Regions from separate parts of the Amycolatopsis roodepoortensis genome, predicted to be linked through region 2. Evidence: riboswitches for the same ligand, from Rfam matches in the RefSeq annotation. Region 2 holds a riboswitch; the other holds the start of a gene.
What was found. A riboswitch is a leader RNA that binds a small molecule or an ion and turns the genes downstream of it on or off. The one in region 2 is predicted to bind glycine.
Positions count from the first base shown of each region.

Region 1: it holds a riboswitch for glycine, as region 2 does, so the genes downstream of both, gcvP (aminomethyl-transferring glycine dehydrogenase) here and gcvP (aminomethyl-transferring glycine dehydrogenase) in region 2, are expected to answer to the same signal.

Region 1 covers NZ_CP102415.1:7,549,308-7,552,487, reverse strand. The annotation lists gene gcvP (aminomethyl-transferring glycine dehydrogenase) at 1-1,324, opposite strand, end outside; glycine riboswitch at 1,470-1,563, opposite strand; gene NQK81_RS36360 (four-helix bundle copper-binding protein) at 1,731-2,105, opposite strand; gene NQK81_RS36355 (3-oxoacyl-ACP reductase) at 2,234-3,001, opposite strand; gene NQK81_RS36350 (aldehyde dehydrogenase family protein) at 3,047-3,180, opposite strand, start outside.
Region 2 covers NZ_CP102415.1:789,550-792,729, forward strand. The annotation lists gene gcvP (aminomethyl-transferring glycine dehydrogenase) at 1-1,279, opposite strand, end outside; glycine riboswitch at 1,450-1,551, opposite strand; gene NQK81_RS03905 (MerR family transcriptional regulator) at 1,598-2,179, opposite strand; gene NQK81_RS03910 (TetR/AcrR family transcriptional regulator) at 2,477-3,091, shown strand.

The DNA.
Region 1 (3,180 bases), 2.7 Mb from region 2:
CGGCGGCGGGGGTGTCGATACCGAAAGCGTTGAGCACCTTGGCGATGATCGCGGGCGTGGTGACCTCGTCGACGGCGATGCGGACGTGGTCGGCGTCGACCGGGCCGAGGTTGATCCCGTTCTCGCGCGCGACCGCGACGACCGCTTCGGCCTGCCCGGGCATGCGGGCGAGGACGGTGTCGAAGAAGCCCTCGTGGACGACCTCCACGCCTGCCGTGCGGAGGGCGTCCGCCAGGCCGGCGGCGAGCCCGTGGACACGGGTCGCGATGCGCTTGAGGCCGTCGGGACCGTGGTAGACCGCGTACATCGCGGCGAGCACGGCGGGCAGGACCTGCGCGGTGCAGATGTTGGAGGTCGCCTTCTCGCGGCGGATGTGCTGCTCACGCGTCTGCAGGGCGAGGCGGTACGCGGGGTTGCCGTCGGCGTCGACCGAGACCCCGACCAGGCGGCCCGGCAGCGAACGCTCGAGCCCGGCGCGGACGGCCATGTACCCGGCGTGCGGGCCGCCGTAACCGAGCGGGACGCCGAAGCGCTGGGTGGAACCGGCGGCGATGTCCGCGCCGAACTCACCCGGCGCGGTGATCAGCGTGAGGGCGAGCAGGTCCGCGGCGACGGTGTACAGCGCGCCGGCGGCCTTCGCGGTCTCGGAGATGGCGGAGTAGAAGCCCGCGCCGCGCAGCACGCCGGAAGCGCCCGGGTACTGGACGACGACACCGAAGAACTCCTCCGGTAGGCCGGTGAGCAGGTCGCGGACCTCGACCTCGACGCCCATGGCCTCGGCGCGGGTGCGGACGACCGCGATGGTCTGCGGCAGACATTCGGCGTCGAGGACGACCTTGTTCGACTTCGCCTTCGACGCGCGGCGCATCAGCATGACGGCCTCGGCGACGGCGGTGGACTCGTCGAGCAGGGAGGCGTTCGCGGTGGCGAGACCGGCCAGCTCGGAGACCATGGTCTGGAAGTTGAGGAGGGCTTCGAGACGGCCCTGCGAGATCTCCGGCTGATACGGCGTGTACGCCGTGTACCAGGCCGGGTTCTCCAGCACGTTGCGGCGGATGACCGCCGGGGTGACCGTGTCGTGGAAGCCGAGGCCGATCATCTGGGTCATCGGCTTGTTGAGCGCGGCGAGCGCGCGAAGCTCGGCGATGGCGTCCTCTTCGGACGCGGCGGGGGGAAGTTCGAGATCGCGGGTGACCCGGATCGCGGACGGCACGGCGGCCTGCACCAGGGCATCGAGACTGCCGTAGCCGACCTCGGCGAGCATCTTGGCCTGCTCGGACTCCGAGGGGCCGATGTGCCGGTCGTCGAAGGACGTACTGGTCAAGGGAGCTCCTTGGGTCAGGCGCCGGATAGACCGGTGCGCTGGGAACTCCCCCTCTGTCATGGCACCTGAGAGTTTCACCACCCGTGACCGGGGTGGCTTTCACCTTGGGTGAGACGCACTTGCGCGCCTGCTTTCCAGAGTGGCCTCGCGTGAAGCGGTAGTGGGTACCTGAGAGATTCCGGGGAGTTTGCTCCTTCGGTGCCCCACCACGTTCGTGGGGGCTCTCCCGCTCCAGCTCGACGGCCCTGTCTGAAGTTGTGCGCACACCGTACCTGGCGTGTTCGACGCGCGTCTACTTCCGGCCGAGCACGTCACTTGCGTGATCGAAGCCGTAACTCACGTGATCAGAGCCGTAACTCGTGAGTTACGCCTTCAATCACGCGAGTGACGGCCCCGAGCACGCGAGTTACGCGTTCTCCATCATCATCTCGGCGGTGATGGTGCCGCAGAGCTCGGCGCACCGCGTCATCATGTCGGCGGCGTCGGCGAGCTCGGCGTCACCGGTCCTGGCGCACTCGCCGGCGCACATGCGCATCATCTGGGAGGCGAGGCCGCACATCTTCGCGCACATGCGCATCATCTCGAGGTCGGCGACCATCGCGGAGCAGCGCATCATCATGTCGGCGCACATACGGGACATGTCCGCGCAGGTCACCATCATCATGCCGAGCTTCGCACCGCCCAACTCCATGCAGCGCGTCATCATCTCCTCGCACCGGACGTGGCACTCGTTGCACAGGTCGATGCAGTCACGCATGGCGGTGCTCATCTGCCGGGTCATGCTGGGCCTCCTGGGTGGTCCTGGATGCTGGCTACGCGTTGTCAGGACTACAGCGCAGGTCAGCGGCCCGCCATCCCAGCCACCGGGACGAGTGACGCCGCGCGTTCAGAGGACTGAACGCGGGCGATTCAGAGCGGGGTGACGTAGGCGCCCGAGATCCCGCCGTCCACCAGGAACTGCGAAGCCGTGATGAACGAGGCGTCGTCGCTCGCCAGGAACGCGACGGCCGCCGCGATCTCCTCCGGCTCCGCGAACCGCCCGACCGGCACGTGCACCAGCCGCCGCGCGGCCCGTTCGGGGTCCTTCGCGAACAGTTCCTTCAGCAGAGGCGTGTTCACCGGCCCCGGGCACAGCGCGTTCACCCGGATGTTCTCCCGCGCGAACTGCACGCCCAGCTCCCGGCTCATCGCCAGCACCCCGCCCTTCGACGCGGTGTAGGAGATCTGCGACGTCGCCGCGCCCATCACCGCGACGAACGACGCCGTGTTGATGATCGAGCCCTTGCCCTGCCGCCGCATATGCGGCAGCACCGCCTTGCAGCACAGGTACACCGACGTCAGGTTGACCTTCTGCACCTTCTCCCACGCGTCGATGCCCGTGGTGAGGATCGAGTCGTCCTCTGGCGGGGAGATGCCCGCGTTGTTGAACGCGACGTCGACCGAGCCGAAAGTGTCCACAGTGGTCTGGAACAGGGCCTCGACCTGCTCGACGTCGGTGACGTCGGCCTGTACGAACAGCCCGCCGACCTCGTCGGCCGCGGCCTTGCCCGCCTCGGCGGAGATATCGCCGATGACGACCTTCGCGCCTTCGCTCGCCAGCCGCCGCGCGGTGGCGAGGCCGATGCCGCTGCTGCCGCCGGTGATGACCGCCACCCGGCCCTCGAAACGCTGAACCATTTCCTATTCCTCCGTGCTGATGGTCTTATACGAAAAGAGACCAGCTCACTCTGTGCTGATAAAAAGGTTCTTGGTCTCAGTGAAGGCGTCGACGGCGTCGGGACCAAGTTCGCGGCCGAGCCCGGACTGCTTGAATCCGCCGAACGGCGTCCAGTACCGGACGGACGAATGCGAGTTGA
Region 2 (3,180 bases):
CCACATGGTCGGAGTCCACGAGCCGCAGGTTGACCCCGAGTTCCCTGGCCGTGCCGACGATCCCCGCCGCACGCCCCGGAACGGAGACCGTCACGGTGTCGAAGAACTCGCAGTGCACGACGTCCACACCGTTCTCGGCGAGCCCCGCCGCGAGCACCGTGGCCATCCGGTGCGCGCGGTTCGCGATGGCGCGCAGGCCTTCGGGACCGTGGTACACCGCGTACATCGACGCGATCACCGCCAGCAGCACCTGGGCGGTGCAGATGTTGCTCGTCGCCTTCTCGCGGCGGATGTGCTGCTCACGGGTCTGGAGCGCGAGCCGGTACGCGGGCGCGCCGTCGGCGTCCTTCGACACCCCCACCAGCCGTCCGGGCAACTGCCGTTCGAGCCCCTGCCGGACGGCGAGATACGCCGCATGCGGCCCTCCGAAGCCCATCGGGACACCGAACCGCTGCGTGGATCCGATCGCGACGTCGGCGCCGAGCTCTCCGGGCGACCGCAGCAGGGTCAGCGCCAGCGGATCCGCGGCCATCACCACCGCCGCGCCCTGCGCCTTGGCCTCGGTGATGGTGTGCTCCCATTCGCGGACGACACCCGACGCGCCCGGATACGACAGCAGCACGCCGAAGAAGTCCCCGCCGAGCCCGAGCCCCGTGATGCCCTGGGACAGATCCGCGGTCACCAGCTCGATACCGAGCGGCTCGGCGCGGGTGCGCAGGACCTCGATCGTCTGCGGAAGGGTGTCCTCGTCGACCACGAACCGGTTCGACTTCGCCTTGCCCGCCCGGCGGACCAGCGTCATCGCCTCGGCCGCGGCGGTCGCCTCGTCCAGCATGGAGGCGTTAGCGATCGGCAGGCCGGTCAGGTCGGAGACCATGGTCTGGAAGTTCAGCAGCGCTTCGAGGCGGCCTTGCGAGATCTCCGGCTGATACGGCGTGTACGCGGTGTACCAGGCCGGGCTCTCCAGCACGTTCCGGCGGATCACCGGCGGGGTCACGGTGTCGTGGTAGCCGAGGCCGATCATCTGGACCATCGGCCGGTTGCGCGCGGCCAGCGCGCGGAGCTCGGCGAGGGCGCCGGTCTCGGTGGCGGGCGGCGGCAGCTCCAGCGGTGCCGCGGACTCCCGCAGCGACGCGGGGACGGCCCGCTCGGCGAGCTCGTCCAGGGAGGCGACGCCGACGACGTCGAGGATGCGGGCGAGCTCTTCAGCGCCGGGGCCGATGTGCCGGTCCGCGAAGGGGGTTCCGGATTCGAGGGCGGCCAGTGAACCGGGCTCCATCGGGGACCTCCCAAGACGCGGGGGTGGGGCCGGGACGATTGTCCTGGCCCTCCCCACTCTGTCCGTACCCCCGTGGGGGCGCCTGAGAGTTTCGCCCGAGTGTTGAGCCGGGCTTGCACCGTCGGCGGGGCCGCCAGGCTGTGACCTGGCGAACCACTTTCCAGAGGCGTCTCTTCCGCGCGGTCCAGGGTGCCTGAGAGGTTCCGGGGAGGACTTGCTCCTTCGGCGCCGAGCTCAACGGTTATCGGCTCGGTCTCTCCCGCGCGGATTCGTCGACCGCGGAAGTGAGCCTACCCTGCCGCGTCCGCGGCCTCATGATCAGCCGGTGCGACGGGCGTTGCGGCGCTGCGTGAGCTCGTCCGGTGTGACCGTTTCGATCACGCCGCCGTCGGCCCGCTCGGCCGGGAACTCGTGGATGGTGCCGCTGATCTCCTGCATCGCGCCGCTGACCGCGATCCCGAAGACACCCTGCCCGCCCTGGAGTAAATCGACGATCTCTTCGGGCGAGGTGCACTCGTAGACGGTGGTGCCGTCGGAGAACAGGGTGACCTTGGCGAGGTCGCGGACGCCGCGCAGGCGCAGGTGGTCGACGGCGACGCGGATGTTCTGCAGAGAGACGCCGGTGTCGAGCAGCCGCTTGACGACCTTCAGGACGAGGATGTCCTTGAACGAGTAGAGCCGCTGCGAACCGGAGCCGTGCGCCGTGCGGATGCTCGGCGCGACCAGCTTCGTGCGGGCCCAGTAGTCGAGCTGCCGGTAGGTGATCCCGGCGATCTGGCAGGCGGCGGGACCGCGGTAACCGACGAGTTCGTCCGGGAGGGAAGAGTCGGGGAACAGCTCGCCCTGCTCGCCGTCAGCGACCGGAACGAGCGGCTCTTGAGGGCTACCAGCCTCGACCACGCCATGCCTCCCCTCGCCCGACCTGGCGGCCGGCGAACAAAGCCGCGCGGACCCACGTGAGCCCGCACCGGAGTTCCTCGTCAAGACGAATGCCCCAGACATCCGAATCACACCTTGGCGATTCACCTCCATTGACGGTAAGCGCGTCCGGCAAACCGGTCAACGCGACGCGCGGTCCACCTCAAGCTCTTCTTGAGGCTTGTCGAGCACAGTCCCCCGTTCGGCTGCACCGTTGCCACTTTTACTCAGACGTGTTAATTTTTACTCATGCAAGTAACTCCCTCCACGCAGAGCGCCATGCAAGAGGTCCAGGCGGAGCTGGGGCTGTCGGTCACCGAGGCGGCCAGGCGGGCCCAGATCATCGGGGCGACGATCGCGACGATCTCCGACCTCGGGTACCACAAGACGTCGTTCGCGAAGATCAAGGAACGGGCCGGGCTGTCCAGCACCCGGATCATCTCGTACCACTTCACCAACAAGGCGGGCCTGATGCAGGCCGTGGTCACCACCGCGACCGGGATGAAGGACAAGTTCCTCGAGGAGCGGATCCAGGGCACGACCGACCGGGCCGGGCTGCTGCGCGGCTACATCGAGTCGGAGATCGCGTTCCTCGGCTCGTACCCGGAACTGGTGCGGGTCATGGTCGAGATGGGTTCGAGCGGCTCGGACGCCGAGGGCTGGTTCATGTCGGCGCCGCTGGTCGAAGAGTTCCGGACCGGCCGGCTCGAACGTCAGCTGCGGCAGGGACAGCAGGAAGGCGCTTTCGGCGAGTTCGCGCCGGACGTGATGGCGTTGTCGATCGCGCAGACCATCGACGGTGTCGCGGCGAAGTTCGCGGCGGATCCGAGGCTGGACCTGGAGCGGTACGGGCGCGAGCTGGCGGACCTCTTCGTCAAGGCGACCGCCGCCTGAGCCACGGCCGTCATGCGGAAGTCCGTGAGGGCAGTCACAGCGGCCGCGCGTGAAGGGCCCCTTGCCTCGGCTCAGCCGAGGAAACTCGG